One region of the Streptomyces sp. NBC_00353 genome, then DNA from elsewhere that is predicted to be linked to it. Evidence: riboswitches for the same ligand, from Rfam matches in the RefSeq annotation. Region 1 holds a riboswitch; the other holds the start of a gene.
The links. A riboswitch is a leader RNA that binds a small molecule or an ion and turns the genes downstream of it on or off. The one in region 1 is predicted to bind S-adenosylmethionine.
Positions count from the first base shown of each region.

Region 2: another riboswitch for S-adenosylmethionine. It lies ahead of thrC (threonine synthase); the one in region 1 lies ahead of OHA88_RS32410 (aminotransferase class V-fold PLP-dependent enzyme).

Region 1 is NZ_CP107985.1:7,193,169-7,203,861, forward strand. Features, by position in the region: gene qcrA (cytochrome bc1 complex Rieske iron-sulfur subunit) at 1-452, shown strand, start outside; gene qcrB (cytochrome bc1 complex cytochrome b subunit) at 449-2,074, shown strand; gene trpD (anthranilate phosphoribosyltransferase) at 2,199-3,263, shown strand; SAM riboswitch class IV at 3,349-3,466, shown strand; gene OHA88_RS32410 (aminotransferase class V-fold PLP-dependent enzyme) at 3,643-5,019, shown strand; gene OHA88_RS32415 (Lrp/AsnC family transcriptional regulator) at 5,108-5,389, opposite strand; gene OHA88_RS32420 (rhomboid family intramembrane serine protease) at 5,386-6,135, opposite strand; gene OHA88_RS32425 (hypothetical protein) at 6,299-6,541, shown strand; gene OHA88_RS32430 (NYN domain-containing protein) at 6,578-7,939, shown strand; gene OHA88_RS32435 (C40 family peptidase) at 8,223-9,248, shown strand; gene OHA88_RS32440 (C40 family peptidase) at 9,487-10,512, shown strand; gene OHA88_RS32445 (hypothetical protein) at 10,530-10,693, shown strand, end outside.
Region 2 is NZ_CP107985.1:4,934,995-4,945,687, forward strand. Features, by position in the region: gene OHA88_RS22265 (HAD family acid phosphatase) at 1-312, shown strand, start outside; gene groL (chaperonin GroEL) at 412-2,034, opposite strand; gene OHA88_RS22275 (cold-shock protein) at 2,386-2,592, opposite strand; gene OHA88_RS22280 (MoaD/ThiS family protein) at 3,047-3,325, opposite strand; gene thrC (threonine synthase) at 3,384-4,685, opposite strand; SAM riboswitch class I at 4,703-4,829, opposite strand; gene OHA88_RS22290 (glucosyl-3-phosphoglycerate synthase) at 4,982-5,932, shown strand; gene OHA88_RS22295 (alpha,alpha-trehalose-phosphate synthase (UDP-forming)) at 5,987-7,381, shown strand; gene otsB (trehalose-phosphatase) at 7,400-8,254, opposite strand; gene OHA88_RS22305 (DUF3263 domain-containing protein) at 8,407-8,685, opposite strand; gene OHA88_RS22310 (ABC transporter substrate-binding protein) at 8,718-9,983, opposite strand; gene OHA88_RS22315 (SIS domain-containing protein) at 10,260-10,693, shown strand, end outside.

The DNA of each region.
Region 1 (10,693 bases):
AGCAGCTCATCAACATGAACACGATGGAGCCGCTGCGTCCCGAAGACGTCGCCGTCGGTTCGCTGACCTTCGCCATGCCCGAGGGCCTGACGGAGGACGCTCACGACTTCCAGACGCAGATCGCCAAGGCTGCGCTGATGATCATCCGTATCCAGCCGGAGAACATCAAGGACAAGCGCGAGCGCGAGTGGGCCCACGAGGGCATCGTGGCCTTCTCGAAGATCTGCACCCACGTCGGCTGCCCGATCAGCCTGTACGAGCAGCAGACGCACCACGTGCTCTGCCCGTGCCACCAGTCCACCTTCGACCTCTCCGACGGCGCCCGCGTCATCTTCGGTCCGGCCGGTCACTCCCTTCCGCAGCTGCGGATCGGTGTGAACAGCGAGGGCAACCTCGAGGCGCTCGGTGACTTCGAAGAGCCCGTCGGTCCTGCATTCTGGGAGCGCGGATGAGTACTGCGACCGACACGAAGCGCAAGGCGCCCGCCGGCGAGCGGGTGGCCGACTGGGCGGACGGCCGGCTCGGGATCTACTCCCTGGCCAAGGCCAACATGCGCAAGATCTTCCCGGACCACTGGTCCTTCATGCTCGGTGAAGTCGCCCTCTACAGCTTCATCATCATCATCCTCACGGGTGTGTATCTGACGCTGTTCTTCCACCCGAGCATGAACGAGGTCGTGTATCACGGCTCCTACGAGCCGATGCAGGGCATCCGGATGTCCGAGGCCTACGCCTCGACGCTGGACATCAGCTTCGACATCCGCGGTGGTCTGCTGGTCCGCCAGATCCACCACTGGGCCGCGCTGATCTTCCTCGCGGCCATGTTCGTGCACATGATGCGCGTCTTCTTCACGGGTGCGTTCCGCAAGCCGCGTGAGATCAACTGGCTGTTCGGCTTCCTGCTGTTCGTGCTGGGTATGTTCACCGGCTTCACGGGCTACTCGCTCCCGGACGACCTGCTCTCGGGTACGGGTGTCCGCTTCACCCAGGGCGCGATCCTGTCCACGCCGATCGTCGGCACGTACATCTCGATGTTCCTGTTCGGCGGAGAGTTCCCCGGCGGCGACTTCGTCGCCCGGTTCTACTCGATCCACATCCTGCTGCTGCCGGGCATCATGCTCGGCCTCGTGGTCGGCCACCTGATCCTGGTGTTCTTCCACAAGCACACGCAGTTCGCGGGTCCCGGCCGCACCAACAAGAACGTCGTCGGTATGCCGCTGCTGCCGATCTACATGGCGAAGGCCGGAGGCTTCTTCTTCCTGGTCTTCGGTGTCATCGCGGTCATCGCGGCGATCGCCTCGATCAACCCGATCTGGGCCATCGGTCCGTACCGTCCGGACCAGGTGTCCACCGGCGCCCAGCCCGACTGGTACATGGGCTTCGCCGAGGGGCTGATCCGAGTGATGCCGGGCTGGGAGATCAACCTCTGGGGTCACACGCTCGTCCTGGGTGTGTTCATCCCGCTGATGGCCTTCGGCCTGGTGCTGGCCGTGATCGCGGTCTACCCGTTCATCGAGTCCTGGATCATCGGGGACAAGCGCGAGCACCACATCCTGGACCGCCCGCGCAACGCCCCGACCCGGACGGCCTTCGGCGTCGCCTGGATCACGGAGTACATCATCGTCTTCATCGGCGGTGGTAACGACCTCTGGGCCACGCACTTCGATCTCTCGCTGAACTCCATCTCGTGGTTCGTCCGGATCTTCATCTTCGTGGGACCGGTCCTGGCGTTCCTCGTCACGAAGCGGATCTGCCTCGGCCTTCAGCGCCGCGACAGGGAGAAGGTGCTGCACGGACGCGAGTCCGGTCTCATCAAGCGCCTGCCGCACGGTGAGTTCGTCGAGGTCCACGAGCCGCTCGGCCCCGCGCAGCTGCACACGCTCACCGCGCACGAGCAGTACAAGCCGGTCGAGATCGGCCCGACGGTCGACGAGAACGGTGTCGAGCGCAAGGTGCCGGCGCTGCAGAGGATGCGGGCCAAGCTCAGCAAGGGCTACTTCGGCGAGCACAACCAGATCGCCAAGCCCACCGCAGAGGAGTACAAGGAGATCACCAGCGGCCACGGCCACCACTGATCGCCTTAACTGATCGCCACAGCGGGAGCCCCGTCCATTCGATGGACGGGGCTCTTTGCTGTCCCGGGCGCTCGATAGGGTGGGGTCCATACCCTTATCGGCTGTGGACCCCCAGGAGCGGACCATGAACGTTGTGACCCCGGTCGGCGGCGACAGCGTGGCGGCTCGTTCCTGGCCCGGCGTACTGAACGCTCTGCTGCGCGGCCAGGACCTGACCGCCGACGACACCGCGTGGGCGATGGACAACATCATGAGCGGCGAGGCGACCGACGTGCAGATCGCCGGTTTCGCCGTCGCCCTGCGCGCCAAGGGCGAGACCGTCGACGAGGTCACCGGACTCGTCCGCGCCATGTACGAGCACGCCACCACGATCCAGGTGCCGGGTCGCACGGTCGACATCGTCGGCACCGGCGGCGACCTCGCCAAGACGGTCAACATCTCCACGATGTCCGCGATCGTCGTCGCGGGCACCGGAGCCAAGGTCGTCAAGCACGGCAACCGCGCCTCCTCCTCGGCCAGTGGCGCCTCCGACGTCCTGGAGAAGCTCGGCGTCAATCTGGAGCTGGCCCCGCAGCGCGTCGTCGAGGTGGCCGAGGAGGCGGGTATCACCTTCTGCTTCGCGGTGAAGTTCCACCCCGCCCTGCGGTACGCGGCGCGGGCCCGCAAGGAACTCGGCGCGCAGACCACGTTCAACATCCTCGGTCCGCTCACCAACCCGGCCCAGGTGCGCTCCCAGGCCATCGGTGTCGCCGATCTGAAGATGGCCCCCATCGTCGCGGGCGTGCTCGCGGCGCGCGGCAACTCGGCGCTGGTCTTCCGCGGCGACGACGGTCTGGACGAGCTGACGACCACGGCGACCTCCCGGATCTGGGTGGTCAGGGACGGCGAGGTGCGCGAGGAGGCCTTCGACCCGCGCGACGTCGGCCTCCAGTTGGTCCCCGTCGAGGCGCTGCGCGGCGCCGACGCCTCGTACAACGCCGATGTGGCCCGCCGGCTGCTGGCCGGTGAGACCGGCCCGGTACGTGAAGCGGTGCTGCTCAACTCGGCGGCGGCGCTGGTGGCGCTGGACCCGGGTGAGGGCACGCTGAACGAGCAGCTCGCCGCCGGGATCGCCAAGGCCGCCGAGTCCGTCGACTCGGGTGCGGCCCGGGCGGCGCTGGAGCGCTGGGTGACGGTCAGCAACGCCTGACCGAACGGGAAACGCGGAACGGGGCGCAGTCCAGATCTTGGACTGCGCCTTGCGCGTCGACGCACGTATGGCAAGATTCTGGGCAGGTCATGAGTGACAGCGACTACGGCCCCGGCCCGCTGTCCGGCAACCCTCCGTCCGTGGCGGGGTGCCCCGGGTGAAGACCAGGCCGTAGGCAGCGAGGTCTACGGCAAGCGCGGACCCCTCGACATCTGTGAATGTCACATCCCTGGGGTCCTGGTCCTCAAGGAGCCTCTTGTGAGCAAGCGAATGCGATAGGGCCCGGTCCGGCCCCTCTCCGCACCCCCTTTTCCTTCCTCCTGCGCTGCCGCGTACCTGCCGGCGCAGTGAATTCGCCTGCCTTGTACGGGAGTTCGCCATGTCTGTTGTCACCGCTGCCGCCGACCGGTCCATTTGTTCCCCGCTGCCTGTTCTCGGCAAGGATGTTACCGTTCCGCTCGTTACCGGCGGAGAAGTCACCTATGCCGCCCTGGACTACGCGGCCAGTGCCCCGGCCCTGCAGCGGGTGTGGGACGACGTCGCCGCGTACGCCCCGTACTACGGCAGCGTCCACCGCGGCGCCGGCTACCTCTCGCAGCTCTCCACGGACCTCTTCGAGAACAGCCGCAAGGCAGTTGCGGAGTTCCTCGGCTGCCGCGCCGACGACCAGGTGATCTTCACCCGGTCGACGACGGACTCGCTGAACCTGCTGGCCGCGGTGGTCCCCGCCGACTGCCAGGTCTTCGTGTACGAGACCGAGCACCATGCCTCGCTGCTGCCGTGGCGCGATGCCCGTGTCACCTACCTCAACGCTCCCCGCACCCCGGCGCAGGCCGTCGAGACGCTGGAGCGGGCGCTCGCCGACCGTGACCCCTACGGCCCCGCGCTGGTCTGCGTCACCGGCGCCTCGAACGTCACCGGTGAGCTGTGGCCGGTGAAGGAGCTGGCCGCCGCCGCCCACGCGCACGGCGCCCGGATCGTGCTGGACGCCGCACAGCTCGCGCCGCACCACCCGGTCGACATCGACGAGCTCGACGTCGACTGGGTCGCCTTCTCCGGACACAAGCTGTACGCGCCGTTCGGCTCCGGTGTCCTCGCGGGCCGCGCCGACTGGCTGCAGGACGCCGAGCCGTACCTGGCCGGCGGCGGCGCCTCCCGTAAGGTCGCCCGGCGTACCGACGGCGGTGTGGACGTGGAGTGGCATTCCACCGCCGCCCGGCACGAGGCCGGTTCGCCCAACGTCATCGGTGTCTACTCCATCGCCTCCGCCTGCAAGGCGCTCACCGAGGCCGGCTTCGACCGCCTCGTCGCCCGTGAGCAGCAGCTCGTCACCCGGGTCCGCGAAGGCCTTGCCGAGGTCCCCCAGGTCAAGGTGCTGTCGCTGTTCGGCGACGACGCCCCGCGGGTCGGCGTCATCTCCTTCGTGGTGGAGGGCTGGAACAGCTCGCACTTCGCCGCGGCGCTCTCCGCCGAATACGGCATCGGGGTGCGCGACGGACTCTTCTGCGCCCACCCGCTGGTGCGCACCCTGCTCGGCAGCGACCCGCAGGACCCGGGCGAGTGCGGCGCGCCGGAGGCCGAGCCGGGCGAGCGCTCGCTGAACGCGATCCGGGTCAGCTTCGGCGCCGGTACGCCGGACGAGCACATCGAGCGCTTCGTCCGCGCGGTCAAGGAGCTGGTGAGCGAGGGGGCCCAGTGGAAGTACCGCACCGAGGACGGCCGCTGCGTCCCGGACCGGGGCACGGCGCAGGTCTGACCGGCCGGGAACCGAGGCCGTAATACTTCGGCCGGGGACGGGCAGCTGCCCGTCCCCGGCCGAAGTATTACGCCGTAATGAGGCGTATCTACGCGTCGAGACCGATGGCGAAGGCGGCTTCCAGGTCGTGCTGCGAGTACGTACGGAACGCGACATGAGTGTCGGTGCCCTCGACGCCCGGGATCTTGCTGATGCGACCGGGGATGACGTCCGCCAGATCGTCGTGCTTGGCCACCCGGACCATGGCGATCAGGTCGTACGTACCGGTGACCGAGAAGACCTCGCTGACGCTGTCCAGCGCCGCGATGGACTCGGCGATCTCGGGAATCCGGTCCACGCTGGTTTTGATGAGCACGATCGCGGTGATCACGGCTGGCTTTCTCCCTCGGTGGCCGTGGCTGGAGTCTTCACTCTAGCCCCACGGCGGTAACGCCCCCAGGCGTAGAGGAAGCCGGTGGCGAAGCCGACCACATGGGCGAGATAGGCCACCCCCGGACCGCTGCCCGCACCCTGCGCCGCCATCCACTGCAGGACGAACCAGAAGATCAGCACGATCCAGGCGGGAAAGCGCAGTGGCAGGAAGAGCAGGAACGGGAAGAGGCTGGTGACCCGGGCCCGGGGGAACAGGTACAGGAACGCCCCGAGCACCGCGGAGATCGCCCCCGAGGCGCCGACGAGGGTCTGGTCGGAGTCGGCGTGCGCCGCCGCGTACGCCAGCAGGGCGAGGTAGCCGCAGCCGAGATAGAAGAAGGCGAACTCGGCATGGCCCATCCGTTCCTCGGCCATCGCCCCGAAGACGTACAGGAAGAGCATGTTGCCGAGCAGATGCAGCCAGCTGCCGTGCACGAAGAGTGCGGTCAGCGGGGTGAGCAGGGCGTGTGCGGAGCCGCCCCACAGTTCGGTGGGGATCACCCCCCAGCGCTCGAAATACCCGGCCTGGGCGGCGAGCAGGGTGTCGGCGGTGCCGTACGTGGGGTTGAACCCGGAGAGCGGGCTGATCAGGAAGATGGCACAGCACAGGCCGATGAGGGCATACGTCACCGGGGCACCGCCCGCGGTGGCGGCGCGCAGGAGCCTGCCGGTCAGTCCGCCCGTCACAGCCCGCCGCTCGATCATGAACAGAGCATGACGCAAGGTGATGGAACGGGGCAGACCGCCTCGCCGTGCCGATGGGTATGCACAAGGCCGTAGGGTTACAGCAGGACATCCGCAGTTCGACGGCGCACCGCGAGATCCTTGGCAGGCAGCAGCACGACGCTCGACGAAAGAGGACGCAACGATGACGACGGTTCCCCAGCCGACCGACGGGACCCGCTGGCGCTGCACGCTCTGCGGGAATCTCACGCGCTTCGATGTCACGCGCTCGTCCAAGGTTGTCGAATACGTGCATCTCGACCTCGCAGGAGAGGCGACCGTCGAAGAGCGCGAGGTGGTCAGTGAGACCATCGAGTCGGTCCGGTGTCGTTGGTGCAACGCGGTGGACCAGATCGAACTAGTCGACAGGCCGGGTGCCGACTCCTGACGGGGCCGTGCGGACAGACATTTGGGGTGACGGATCGTGGAGCAGCCCGATAGCGGCGCCGAGCCGGCCGATGGAGCCGGCGACGCCGTCGAGGCGCTCGACCGCCCGCTGCCCGAAGGCGTACGGCGGCGGGTCGTCGCGCTGGTCTCGGACGCGTTCGGTGGCCTCACGGTCACCGAACTCCCGGCCCAGCTGAGGCAGTACGCCCGCTTCACCCCGACCCGGCGCGCCAAGTTCGCCGGGAACGCGATGGCGGCCGCCCTGGAGAGCGACACTCTGTTCCGTCAGCGCATCGGTGAACGGCTCCGGGAGTCCCAGCCCGAGCTGGCCGCGGCCGTGGAGGCCGGGTCGCCGCCCGCCGCCGCCGACCCCGTCGATGTGGCCGCCGCAGCCTATGTGCTGCGCCCGGTCGGCTGGGTGAAGCTGGTCGCCGCAGCCGGCGAGGAGGTCCAGCGGGCCGACGCGGAACGGGCCGACGAGGAAGGCCGGCGCGAACTGGAACGGCTGCGCGAGGAACTCGCCCAGGCCCGGACCCAGACCAGGAGCGAGACCGAACGGCTCCGCGGTGAGCTTGAGGCGGCCCGCAAGGAAGCCGACGGGCTGCAGCGCAAACTGCGCTCCGCCCTGAACGAGGTCAAGCGCGGTGAGGCCGCGGTCCGCCGGGGCAAGGCCGAGACCGAGACCGTACGGACCGAGGCGGCCGCCCGGATCTCCGCGGCCGAGAGCGAGACCCGGCGGCTGCGGGCCCGGCTCGGAGAGGCGGAGGCGTCCGTCGAGGCGAGCCGCAGGGCTGCCAGGGAGGGCCGCTCGGTCGAGGACATGAGGCTGCGGCTGCTGCTCGACACGGTGCTCGACGCGGCCCGCGGGCTGCGCCGCGAACTGGCCCTGCCGCCCTCCTCGATCCGTCCCGCAGACAGCGTCGACGCGGTCGAACCCGGTGCGATGTCGCCCAAGGACATTGCCGCCAGGGCGCTTTCGGACACCGATCCGGCCCTGCTCGACCAGCTGCTCGCACTGCCGCAGGCGCATCTGATCGTGGACGGCTACAACGTCACCAAGACCGGCTATCCGCAACTGCCGCTGGAGAAGCAGCGGCTGCGGCTGCTGGGCGGTCTCGCGGTGCTCGCGGCGCAGTCCGGCGCCGAGATGACCTGTGTCTTCGACGGGGCCGAACTGGCCGCTCCGGTACTGCTCGCACCGCCGCGCGGGGTGCGGGTGCTCTTCAGCAAGCCGGGTGTCACCGCCGACGAGCTCATCCGTCAACTGGCCCGCGCCGAACCGCCGGGCAGGCCCGTCGTCGTGGTCTCCACCGACCGCGAGGTGGCGGACGGCGTGGCGAAGGCGGGGGCCAGGCCCGTTGCGTCCGTCTTGCTCCTGAAGCGGCTTTCGCGCGTCTAGTGAGAGTTGTGGTGACTTGCCGGAATATTTGGAACGGACCGTCAAGCCGCAGCTACACGCGGTGTGATGTGAGTAAAGAAGTGACTTCTGGGGCGAGATTTTTCTTGTGAGGATTTGAACTGATCACAAGATGGTCACTAAGGTCGGGCTTCGAACCTTCGCACGGTTGATCACCCATCCGGGGTGGCAGCGAAGGAACCGCCGAGTCCGTGACGTGCACGGAGCCGGGGATCCGCTCCCCCACAACCCGGTAGGCGGCTCGAGGAAGAAGGAGCTCGCCTTCGTGGCGTCCCACCGTCGTCCCAAGCAGCCGAGCCGCACCCGCGTGACCGTGCTCACCGCGACCGCCGCCGCGGCCGTTGCCCTGACCTCCCAGGCCGCCCACGCCGACCCCAAGCCGACCAAGAGCGAGGTCAAGGCGAAGGTCGACAAGCTCTACCACGAGGCGGAGACGGCCACCGAGAAGTACAGCGGGGCCAAGGAGCAGCAGGAGAAGCTCGAGAAGCAGATCGGTGCGCTGCAGGACAAGGTGGCCCGCGGTCAGCAGGAGCTGAACACGCTCCGCGGCGGCCTCGGTTCGCTCGCCGCCGCGCAGTACCGCTCCGGTGGCATCGACCCGTCCGTGCAGCTCTTCCTCGCCTCCGACCCGGACAGCTTCCTCGACGAGGCTTCGGCCCTCGACCAGTTGACGGCCAAGCAGACCGAGTCCCTGGAGAAGATCCAGGAGAAGCAGCGCTCCCTCGCGCAGCAGCGCAAGGAGGCCCAGGACAAGCTGGCCGACCTCGCGGACGTCCGCAAGACGCTCGGTGAGAACAAGAAGAAGTTCCAGGGCAAGCTCGCCGAGGCGCGGAGTCTGCTCAACACCCTGACCGCCGCCGAGCGCGAGAAGATGCGCCAGGACGACCTGCGCGCCAGCCGCGACGCGGGCAGCCGGGTCGATCTGGGCAACGAGGTCCCCGCCTCCGCCCTCGGCGCCGCCGCCCTCCGGGCCGCCGCCACCCAGCTCAACAAGCCGTACGTCTCCGGCGGTACCGGCCCCAGCTCCTACGACTGCTCGGGCCTCACCCAGTGGGCCTATGCCCAGGCCGGCGCCGCGATCACCCGCACCACGTACACCCAGATCAACCAGGGAACCCAGATAGGCCGCAGCGCCCTCAAGCCGGGCGACCTGGTCTTCTTCAACAACACGGCGCACGTGGGCCTGTACGCGGGCAACAACACCGTCCTGCACGCCCCGAAGCCGGGCGCGGTGGTCCGCTACGAGTCGATGAACACCATCGGCAGCTTCCAGGTCGGCGTGCGCATCTGACGACGCCCGAACGGGCGAATTCCCACGCCCCGACCGACTGCCCGCCCCGCCGGAGACCACAGGTCACCGGCGGGGCGGCGGCTTTCGTACCCCTCACCCGATCGGCGAGGCCGTTGGGCGCTCCGTAGTCGCGCGGCTACTGTCTGCCTGCTGTGCAGCTCCCGTCCGTCGGTCCGCCCGCCCCGGGCGGCAGGGGGCTGTGCACCTCTGCGTACAGCGGAAGGGAGTGCGGCGTCCTGTGGTGTCCCATCGCCGTTCCACACAGCCCGGCGTCAACCGGAGCGTCCGGATCACAGTCCTGTCGGCGGCGACCGCTGCCGCCGCACTCGGGGCGGCCACCGCGAACGCCGAACCCCAGGACACGCCCCGGGCCGCGAAGGCCGAGGTCGACCGGTTGTACGGCGAGGCCGAGCGGGCCACCGAGCAGTTCAACAAGGCCGGGGAGGACGCCGAGCGGCTGCGGGGCGAGGTGATCAGGGCCCAGGAGCGGGCGGCCCGCGACCAGGAGCAGATCAACCGGCTCCGCACCGCGGTCGGTTCGGCCGCCGCCGCGCAGTACCGCGCAGGCTCCATCGACCCCTCGCTCGCCCTGCTGCTCTCTTCGGACCCGGACAGCTACCTCGACCGGGCGGCCACCCTCGACCGGCTGAACGTCCGGCGGGCCGGCACTCTGCAGAAGCTCCAGAGAGCCCGGCGCGGGCTCGCACAGGCCCGTGCGGAGGCGGCCCGCTCGCTGGCCGGTCTGGAGCGCAACCGGGCCGCCGCCGCCCGCCACAAACGGACCGTCGAGCAGAAGCTCGAGCGGGCCCGGCAGTTGCTGAGCTCCCTGCCGGGCGCGGACCGGGCGGCCTTCGAAAGGACCTCGCGCACCGGCCGCGACGACGTGTTCCCGGGCATGATCGATCTGCCGCCGGGTTCGTCCCGGGCGGCGGCCGCCGTGCTGGCGGCCCGGCACGCCGTCGGGCGCCCGTACATCTGGGGTGCCAACGGGCCTGCGGGGTTCGACTGCTCCGGGCTGATGCAGTGGGCGTACGCGCAGGCCGGTGTCAGCCTGCCGCGCACCTCCCAGGCCCAGCGGTACGCCGGACGCATGGTGCCGCTCTCCATGGCCCGGCCGGGCGACCTGGTCGCCTACCGGGCGGACGCCAGTCACATCGGGATGTACGTCGGCAACGGCCAGGTGATCCACGCCCCGTACCCGGGTGCCCCGGTCCGCTACGACCCGGTCGGCATGATGCCCGTCTCGTCGGTCACCCGCATCTGACCCGTACCCTCGACCGGGTGGCTGATCAGGGGCGTACGGCAGGCCGGGGACGTGACGGACGGTGGCGGGCGACAGGCGCGGCACTCGCCGTCCTGCTGCTCGCGGCCGCCTGCACGGCCCCCGCCGCCACCTCCCCCGACACCACGGTCCGCGACGTCCGCGCCACCCTGGACCGCCGAGC
Region 2 (10,693 bases), 2.3 Mb from region 1:
GTCCGCGATCTGGTCCGGTACGCCGACTCCCAAGGCGTCGCCATCTTCTTCGTCACCGCCCGCCCGGGCATCATCGCCTCGCTGACGCAGCACAACCTCACCGCGGTCGGCTACCCGGTGACCGGCCTCTATGTCCGCGACCTGCCCGACCTCTTCGACGAAGTCAGCACGTACAAGACCGCCAAGCGCGCCGAGATCGAGGCCCGGGGCTACACGATCATCGCCAACATCGGCAACAACGACAGCGACCTGGTCGGCGGCCACGCGGAGCGGACGTTCAAACTCCCGGACTACGACGGCAAGCTCTCCTGACCGCTGACCGGCCGTCACCGCCGCGGACATGGCATCGGCCCCCGGGACCAGTACAGGTCCCGGGGGCCGATGTGCGACCAAACTACTGATCCGTCAGGATCAGAAGTCCATGTCACCGCCCGGCATGCCGCCCGGAGCGGCCGCAGAGGCCTTCTCCGGCTTGTCGGCGATGACGGCCTCGGTGGTCAGGAACAGCGCGGCGATCGACGCGGCGTTCTGCAGAGCGGAGCGCGTGACCTTCGCCGGGTCGAGAATGCCCTCGGCGATCATGTCGACGTACTCGCCGGTCGCGGCGTTCAGACCGTGACCGATCGGCAGGTTGCGCACCTTCTCGACGACGACGCCACCCTCGAGACCACCGTTGACGGCGATCTGCTTGAGCGGGGCCTCCAGCGCCAGCTTGACGGCGTTGGCGCCGGTCGCCTCGTCACCCGAGAGCTCCAGCTTCTCGAAGACGGCGGAGGCCTGCAGCAGCGCCACGCCACCACCGGCGACGATGCCCTCCTCGACGGCCGCCTTCGCGTTGCGAACGGCGTCCTCGATGCGGTGCTTGCGCTCCTTGAGCTCGACCTCGGTGGCGGCACCGGCCTTGATGACGGCCACGCCGCCGGCCAGCTTCGCCAGGCGCTCCTGGAGCTTCTCGCGGTCGTAGTCCGAGTCGGAGTTCTCGATCTCGGCACGGATCTGGTTGACACGACCCTGAACCTGGTCGCTGTCACCGGCACCGTCGACGATCGTGGTCTCGTCCTTGGTGATGACGACCTTGCGGGCGCGGCCCAGCAGGTCCAGGCCGGCGTTCTCGAGCTTGAGACCGACCTCCTCGGAGATGACCGTGCCACCGGTGAGGATGGCGATGTCGCCGAGCATGGCCTTGCGGCGGTCACCGAAGCCCGGGGCCTTGACGGCAACGGACTTGAAGGTGCCACGGATCTTGTTGACGACCAGGGTCGACAGGGCCTCGCCCTCGACGTCCTCGGCGATGATCAGCAGTGCCTTGCCGGACTGCATGACCTTCTCCAGCAGCGGAAGGAGGTCCTTCACGTTGCTGACCTTGGAGTTGACGATCAGGATGTACGGGTCGTCCAGGGACGACTCCATGCGCTCCATGTCGGTGGCGAAGTACGCCGAGATGTAGCCCTTGTCGAAGCGCATACCCTCGGTGAGCTCCAGCTCCAGACCGAAGGTCTGGGACTCCTCGACGGTGATGACGCCTTCCTTGCCGACCTTGTCCATCGCCTCGGCGATGAGCTCGCCGATCTGGGTGTCGGCGGCGGAGATGGAGGCCGTCGAAGCGATCTGCTCCTTGGTCTCCACGTCCTTGGCCTGCTCCAGCAGAGCGGCGGAGACGGCCTCGACGGCCTTCTCGATGCCCCGCTTGAGGGCCATCGGGTTTGCACCCGCGGCTACGTTGCGAAGGCCCTCACGGACGAGCGCCTGGGCGAGAACGGTGGCGGTGGTCGTACCGTCGCCGGCGACGTCGTCCGTCTTCTTGGCGACTTCCTTGACCAGCTCTGCGCCGATCTTCTCGTACGGGTCCTCGAGCTCGATCTCCTTGGCGATGGAAACACCATCGTTGGTGATCGTGGGCGCGCCCCACTTCTTCTCGAGGACGACGTTGCGGCCCTTGGGGCCAAGGGTGACCTTGACGGCGTCGGCGAGCTGGTTCATCCCGCGCTCGAGACCGCGCCGTGCCTCCTCGTCGAACGCGATGATCTTGGCCATGTGAAGTGGTCCTCCCGGACAGGGGTGGATTTCTCCGGACCGAGTGGCGCCCGCGACGGACGGCCTGCCTGCCCGGTGGTTCCTTGCCCCACCAAGCCTGCGGGCCTCACCGGCCCGGTCCAAGTTCTGTCACTCTCACCTGGAGAGTGCTAACGCAATGATTAGCACTCGACCCCCACGAGTGCAAGCGCCCCCGGCGGTTGTGGACAACGTGCGGACCGGGCGACGGCGCGCGGGATGCCGCGGGCATGCCACGCGGGGCGACGGTCGGCATCACGCGTGAAGGGCCCGTCCCCCTGGGGGTACGGACCCTTCATGCGTGAGTGGTGTCGTTGGCCGACCGCGCCGAGCTCAGCCGACGGCGAGCTTGACCATGTCCGCCTGCGGCCCCTTCTGGCCCTGCGAGATCTCGAATTCAACTCGCTGACCCTCTTCGAGGGTGCGGTACCCGTCCATCTGGATCGCGCTGTAGTGGACGAAAACATCCGCACCACCGTCGACCGCGATGAAGCCGTACCCCTTCTCCGCGTTGAACCACTTGACGGTGCCCTGAGCCATGCCTAACTCCCCTATTACTGGCCCTTGCACAGGACCGCACTTCGCGGGCCCGGGTCAGAACTCACCCTCCGACAGGAGAGGGTGCGTGCGCCGGAACGCGTCGACCGCGGCCGAATGTATCTGCCCAACTGCCCTCTGCAACAGGTCAATCGGACGAGAATTCTGGGCAGCACCGAACGCCCGAATATGCGGAATTTATGCGATTCCAGGGCAACTCGGGCCGGGCAAAGGCCACTTATGGCGCAAGGAGTTCGAACACTTTGGCTGCATCTTGTCGCGGGCGGACGCATTCTCATATGCGGTCGGCACGGGCAGCGGAGGGGACTTCCCAACTGTACCGCGCTTAACCATGCAGAATTGCCCCCTCCGCTTACCTCGCAGAGGGGGCAATTCCGGTGACGCTGTGAAGTCGGCCGCGGGGCCCACGGAGAGTCCGCGCCGGGGCGACGGAAGGTCAGCAGCCGCCCGCGACGGCCGGGATGATCGAGATGCCGGCGCCGTCCGGGGTGGCCGCCTCCAGGCCGCCCTCGAAGCGCACGTCGTCGTCGTTGACGTACACGTTCACGAACCGGCGCAGCTTGCCCTGGTCGTCCAGGACACGCGCGGCGATGCCCGGGTGGTTCTGCTCCAGCGACTCGATCACCTGGGAGAGGGTCGCGCCCTCGGCCGGGACCTCGGCCTGACCGCCCGTGTAGGTGCGCAGGATGGTGGGGATACGGACCTTGACGCTCATGTGGGTGCCTTCCTTGCGTCTCGGGTGGACGTCACGGGTGGACGTCCCGGTGGTCGGATCAGCTGCGGGCCAGGCCGGCGTCGCGGAACGCGTCGAGGCTGGGCCGGATGGTCGCCGTCGGACCGGTGGTCGGGGCCACCGCGTCCAGCGTCTTCAGACCGTCACCGGTGTTGAGGACGACGGTGGTGAGCGTCGGGTCCAGCAGGCCGGCCTCGATCAGCTTCTTCGTCACGCCGACCGTCACCCCGCCCGCCGTCTCCGCGAAGATGCCCTCGGTGCGCGCCAGCAGCTTGATCGCGTCGACGACCTGCTCGTCGTCGACGTCCTCGACGGCGCCGCCGGTCCGGCGGGCGATGTCCAGGACGTACGGGCCGTCGGCCGGGTTGCCGATCGCCAGCGACTTGGCGATCGTGTTCGGCTTCTGGGGGCGCACGACGTCGTGACCGGCCTTGAAGGCGGTGGAGACCGGGGAGCAGCCCTCGGCCTGGGCGCCGAAGATCTTGTACGGCTTGTCCTCGACGAGACCGAGCTTGATCAGCTCCTGCAGACCCTTGTCGATCTTCGTGAGCTGCGAGCCGGACGCGATCGGGATGACGAGCTGGTCGGGCAGCCGCCAGCCGAGCTGTTCGCAGATCTCGTACGCGAGCGTCTTGGAGCCCTCGCCGTAGTACGGGCGCAGGTTGACGTTGACGAAGCCCCAGCCCTCGCCGAGCGGGTCACCGATGAGCTCCGAGCAGAAGCGGTTGACGTCGTCGTAGTTGCCCTCGATGCCGACCAGTTCACCGCCGTACACCGCGGCCATGACGACCTTGCCCTGCTCCAGGTCGTGCGGAATGAACACGCAGGACCGCAGGCCGGCCCGGGCGGCGGCCGCGCCCACGGCGCCGGCGAGGTTGCCGGTGGAGGAGCAGGAGAGAGTGGTGAAACCGAAGGCGCGGGCGGCCTCGACGGCGATCGCGACGACGCGGTCCTTGAAGGAGTGCGTCGGGTTGCCGGAGTCGTCCTTGACGTACAGGCCGCCGGTGACGCCCAGTTCGCGGGCGAGGTTGTCGGCCTTGACCAGCTTGGTGAAGCCGGGGTTGATGTTGGGCTTGTCCGCGACATCGGCGGGGACCGGCAGCAGCGGCGCGTAACGCCAGATGTTGTTCGGCCCGGCCTCGATGCGCTTCTTCAGCTCGTCCGGGGAGCCGCTCGGCAGGTCGTACGCCACTTCGAGCGGCCCGAAACAGGTCGCGCAGGCGAAAATGGGACCGAGCTCGAAACGCTCTCCGCACTCGCGGCAGGAAAGTGCCGCGGCGGGACCGAGGTCGACAGCTTCGGCGGAAGAATTAGTGCTCACTGCAACGGTCTGCGTAGCCATGATGGCGAGGCCCTTTCTCCTCATCTTCCTCGCGACGCATTTCGCCACGAGACGGAATTGGCACCTTCCCCACCTGACCTCGCGGTCGGCAGGAGGGTTGCCGGGACTTCAACGGGCCGTTCCCTCAGTCCCTCTGGATGAGCGCTGTGGCACTGGATCATCGATCCAGGCGTTTATCGGCGGAGGACCCCGGCATGCAAGGGTCATCCGCGTTGTTCAAGACTGTAACCGAAGCATCGGACGGTTGAGATAGCCGTCCGAACCGCGAGATGGATCACATACAGGGAGTATCGACCGTGCTGGAAGAGGTCGAACGCTGGCTGACCAGACGTTCCTGGTCGGCCGCCGACCGTCCGCTGGACCGGCTCGTCGCCGCCAGGGCCAGGGATCCGCGGCGCGGGAGTGTGAGCGTCGTGCTGCCCGCCCTGAACGAGGAGGCGACGGTCGGCGCGATCGTCGAGACGATCCGGGTCGAGCTCATGGAGAAGGTCCAGCTGGTCGACGAGCTGCTGGTGATCGACTCCGGGTCGACGGACGCCACCGCGGAGGTCGCCCGGAAGGCGGGCGCCCGGGTGGTGCACCGTGACGACATACTCCCCCGGATACCCGCGCTGCCCGGCAAGGGCGAGGTCCTCTGGCGATCACTCCTGGTCACCGACGGTGACATCGTCTGCTTCATAGACGCCGACCTGAAGGACTTCTCCGCGGATTTCGTCTCCGGCATCATCGGCCCGCTGCTCACCGATCCCGAGGTGCAGTTCGTGAAGGCGATGTACGACCGCCCGCTCGGAGACACAGCGGGCCAGGGCGGTCGCGTCACGGAACTGGTGGCCCGCCCGCTGCTCAATCTGCACTGGCCGCAGCTGGCCGGCTTCGTCCAGCCGCTGGGCGGCGAGTACGCGGTGCGGCGCTCGCTGCTGGAGCGGCTGCCGTTCCCGGTCGGTTACGGAGTGGAACTCGGCCTGCTCGTGGATGCGCTGCACACCGTGGGACTGGACGCGCTGGCACAGGTCGATGTAGGGGTCAGGAAACACCGCCACCAGGACGGGCAGGCGCTGGGCCGGATGGCGGCGGCGATCTACCGGACGGCACAACTGCGCCTCTCCCGCGGCCACTTGGTACGACCGTCCCTCACCCAGTTCGAACGGGGCGAGACCGGCTTCGTACCACGCACGCACGCCGTGGACACGGAGGAACGACCGCCGATGCAGGAGATCAGGGAGTACGTTTCGCGCCGCGCCGCCTGAGGTGGCCTGACTTCGCACGTTTGGGCGGTTCGCGATCGGGCTAGATTCCGCAACATGGTCTCCGAGCACGTGATCACATCTGCCGCCCAGGTACTCGTCGCCTCCAACCGCGGCCCGGTCTCGTACGCACTGAGCGAGGACGGCTCGATCAGCGCCAAACGGGGCGGCGGCGGACTCGTCTCCGGGCTGAGCGCCGTCGAGGACAAGCTGTGGGTCTGCGCGGCGCTCGGCGACGGGGACCGGGAGGCGGTCCGGCGCGGGATCGCCGAGCCGGGCGTACGGATGCTCGACATCGACGCCGATGTGCACGCCGACGCGTACAACGGCATCGCGAACTCGGTGCTCTGGTTCGTCCACCACATGCTGTACCAGACGCCGCTGGATCCCGTCTTCGACGTGGAGTTCCGCCGGCAGTGGGCGTCGTTCGAGGCGTACAACCTGGCCTTCGCACAGGCGCTCGCCGAGGAGGCGGGCGAGGGCGCGGCGGTGCTGGTGCAGGACTACCACCTGGCCCTGGTCCCCGGCATGCTCCGCGACCTCCGCCCCGACCTGCGGATCGGCCACTTCTCGCACACCCCGTGGGCCCCGGTCGACTACTTCCGCCTGCTGCCCGACGACATCGCGGAGCAGCTGCTGCGCGGCATGCTCGGCGCGGACCGGACGGCGTTCCTGACCCGGCGATGGGCGGACGCGTTCACCGCCTGCTGCACGGAGGTCCTGGGCGGCACCGGCCGGACGAGGATCGGCGTGCACGGCCTCGGCGCGGACGCGGACTTCCTGCGCCGTCGCGCGCACCAGCCGGACGTGGACGAACGCATGGCGATCCTGCGGGAGCAGGTGGGCGGCACCGGCCGGAAGACGATCGTGCGGGTCGACCGTACGGAACTGTCCAAGAACATCGTGCGCGGGCTGCTGGCGTACCGGGAGCTGCTGAACACCCGCCCGCAGTGGCGCGAGCGGGTGGTGCATGTCGCGTTCGCGTACCCGTCGCGGCAGGACCTGGCGGTGTACCGGGAGTACACGGCCGAGGTGCAGCGGCTGGCGGACGACATCAACGAGGCGTACGGAACACCCGATTGGACCCCGGTCCTGCTGCATGTGAACGACGACTTCGCGCGCTCGCTGGGGGCGTACCGGCTGGCGGACGTGGCGCTCGTCAACCCGATCCGCGACGGCATGAACCTGGTCGCGAAGGAGGTCCCGGTGGTCTCCGACCAGGGCTGCGCGCTGGTGCTGTCGCGGGAGGCGGGGGCGTACGAGGAGCTGGGCGCGGACGCGATCGTGGTGAACCCGTACGACGTGTCGGCGACGGCCGCCGCGCTGCACGAGGCGCTGACGATGCCGGACGGGGAGCGGGCGGAGCGGTCGAAGCGGCTGGCTGCCGCGGCGACTGCGCTGCCGCCGCAGCGGTGGTTCCTGGAGCAGTTGGAGGCGTTGCGGCGGGACTGACCGTTCGGCGGCGATCGTTCAGAGGCGCCGGGCGAGGGCCGCGAGGAAGTCGACCACGGCCGCCGGACCCGGCAGCAACAGGTCCGCCCGCTCGGCCAGTTCCGGCACTTCCGCGCTTCCGCTGCACACCAGCAGACCGGGGATGCCGTCGGGGCCCTCCGTGCGGAGCTTCTCCACCGCGGCGTACGCGGCGAGGTCGCCCAGGTCGTCCCCGGCGTACAGGACGGACTCGGCGTCCGTCTCCCGTACGTACTTCGCGAGCGCCACGCCCTTGTCCATGCCGGGCGGGCGCAGTTCCAGGACGAGGCGCCCCGGCTCGACGATCAGTCCGTGCAGGGCCGCGAGCTCGCCCAGCGGGCCGCGCAGCGCGTCGAATGCGCCCTGCGGGTCGGCGGCGCGGCGCGTGTGGACGGCGAGCGCCTGCCCCTTCTCCTCGATCCATGTGCCGTGCCAGGAGTCGAACCGGTGCAGAACGCCCGGGAGTTCGGCACGGACCGCCGCCACACCGGGATGCGGGGCGGGGGCGTGGACGGTGCCGGACACGGCGTCCCAGCGTTCGGCGCCGTAGTGGCCGAGCACGACGAGGTGGTCGAGGCCCGGGACGCCCGCGAAGCCGCCGTGCCGGACCGCGACGCCGGCCGGGCGGCCGGTGATCACGGCGACGGAGGCGACCTTCGGGGCGAGCGCGGCGATGGCCGGGACGGCGCCGGGGTGGGCGCGGGCCTGCTCCGGGTCCGGGACTATGTCGGCGAGGGTGCCGTCGAAGTCGAGGGCGACCACGGCACGGTCGGGACGGGCCAGGAGGGCGGCAAGGCCTTCACGGCCGGCCGGCGTGGTGGGGGTGGGGAGGGATCGCTCTGGGTTGCTGCCCATGGGGCGAGCCTATCGGGGGCGACGGAGCGCGGCTACGGCTGCACCTGCGGCAGGCCCGTTCCCCTGCCCCGCCCCTTCCCGGGACCCGGGGCTCCGCCCCGGACCCCGCACCTCGAACGCCGGAGGCCGGTCCTTCCGGAGCGACGCCCGGGCTAACGCCTCCCCCGCCGGGCCTCCCGCACGCGCCGCAGCCGGTTGACCGTCACCGGGTCCTCCTCCAGCGCCCGCCGGTCGTCCAGCAACGCGTTCAGCAGCTGGTAGTAGCGCGTCGGCGAAATCCCCAGCCCCTCGCGGATCTCCCGTTCCTTCGCCCCGGGCCCGGGCCACGACCGCCGTTCCACGGCCAGCACCGCACGCTCCCGCTCGGAGAGCCCCGGCTGCGTCGTGTCCGGGGTCTCCGCACCGTGGGAGTCGTTCTCGGAAGCGGTCATATCAGCCAACATAATGCCCGCGCCGCGGCCTGCTACTCCGCCGCTTCCGCCGTCGCCGCCCCCCGCGCGATCTCGGACAGCACACCCGCCGGACTGCCGCCCGGCTCCACCGCCTTGCCGATGTTCTGCTTGATCAGCTCGCTCGTCCGCGCCCACGACGTATTGCCGACGGGGTAGAACTCCGAGTTCGGCAGCGCCTCAAGGAACTTCCGCAGCGGCTTGTGCTTGGCGTCCGTCTCCATCACCGCGGACGCGCTGTCGGTGACCGGCAGCAGGTCGTACTCGTCGGCGAAGGCCACCACGTTCTTGTCCTCGAACATGTAGTCGAAGAATTTACCGATGGCTTCGCGGTGGTTGTTCTGCTTGAAGCCCATGATCCAGTCGGCGACGCCCATCGACCCCTCGGTCGGGCCGGTGATACCGGGCAGCGGCACCATGCCGACCTGGACGCCCTTCCGCTCGGCCTCCTGCATCAGCGTGGGGTGCCCGTTGAGCATCCCCACCTTGCCGCTCGTGAATGCCTCGAACGCCTGCGCCCGGTCCAGCTTTCCGGGGGCCACCGGACCGACCAGCCCCTTGTCGACCAGGTTCGTCTTCAGCCAGTCGAACGTCTTGATGTTCTCGGGCGAGTCGATGTCGTACGAGCCGACGTCGTCCGTGTAGCCGCCGCCCCCACTGAGCAGCCACATCATGGTCTCGGCCTGGGACTCCTCCTGACCGAGCGGCAGCGCGAACGGGTAGGTGACGCCACGCTGCTTGAGCACCACGGCGTCGTCACGGATGTCGTCCCAGGTCTTCGGGGCGTCCAGGCCCGCCCGGCTGAAGTACTTCTTGTTGTAGAAGAGCAGCCGGGTGCTGGCGACGAACGGCAGTCCGTACTGGGTCTGGTTGTACTGGCCCGCATCGGCCAGCCGGGGCAGGAAGTTCGCCTGCGTGCGGATGGCGAGCATGTCGTCGGCGCTGTAGAGCTTCCCGGCCTTGGCGTAGTCCGCGTAGGCACCGATCTGCGCGATGTCCGGGGCCTGCCCCTTCTTCACCATCTCGGCGACCTTGCGGTCGACGTCCTTCCACGAATAGACGTTGACATCGACCTTGATGCCGTCGTGGGACGCCTCGAAGTTCCTGGCGAGTTCGTCCCAGTACTTCGTGGAGCTGTTCGCCGCACTGTTGCCGTAGTCGGCCGCGACGAGTTTGAGGGTGACGTCCCCCGCTGCGCTGCCGGTGCCACAGCCCGACAACGTTGCCGCCATGCCGAGTGCGGCTACCGCCGCGGTCAGTGCCAAGTAGTGCCGCTGCACAGCCAGTCCATCCTCATCGATTCGGTGACCACCCGACCGTCCGGATGAGCTGCGATTTTTACCCATGTCGCCAAGGGCGGTCTACACCAGAGAAGTATCGCTTCTGCAACGTAACCGGACCTGTGTCCGGATGGTCCGGGGTGTCATTGCACGGGAACGGGACCCGCTGTTAAGTACATCTCGGCACACGGCACTTCGTGGTCTGTACCTTTCCGCGCCCACTGTTCCGCACCGCCCCGTCGTTACTGTTCCCCACGCACCGAGGAGCCGTCCAGCATGTCCCGTACCGCATCAGAGATTGCCACCCAGCCCAGTTGCTGGCGGCGCGCCGCGGAGGCAGGGGCCGCGTTCGACGGACTGCCGCGGCCGGGTGAGCGGGTCGCCGTCACCGGGTGCGGCACCTCCTGGTTCATGGCTATCGCGTACGCGGCGCTGCGCGAGGCGGCCGGGCAGGGCGAGACCGATGCGTTCGCCTCCTCGGAGTTCCCGGCGGGGCGTCCGTACGACCGCGTCGTGGCGATCACCCGCTCCGGCACGACGACCGAGGTCCTCGACCTCCTCGGTGAGCTGCGCGGCAAGGTGGCCACCGTCGCACTGACCGCCGACCCGAGGACGCCCGTGATGGACGCCGCCGACGCCGTGGCCGTACTGGACTGGGCGGACGAGGAGTCGGTCGTCCAGACCCGGTTCGCCACCACCGCGCTGGCCTT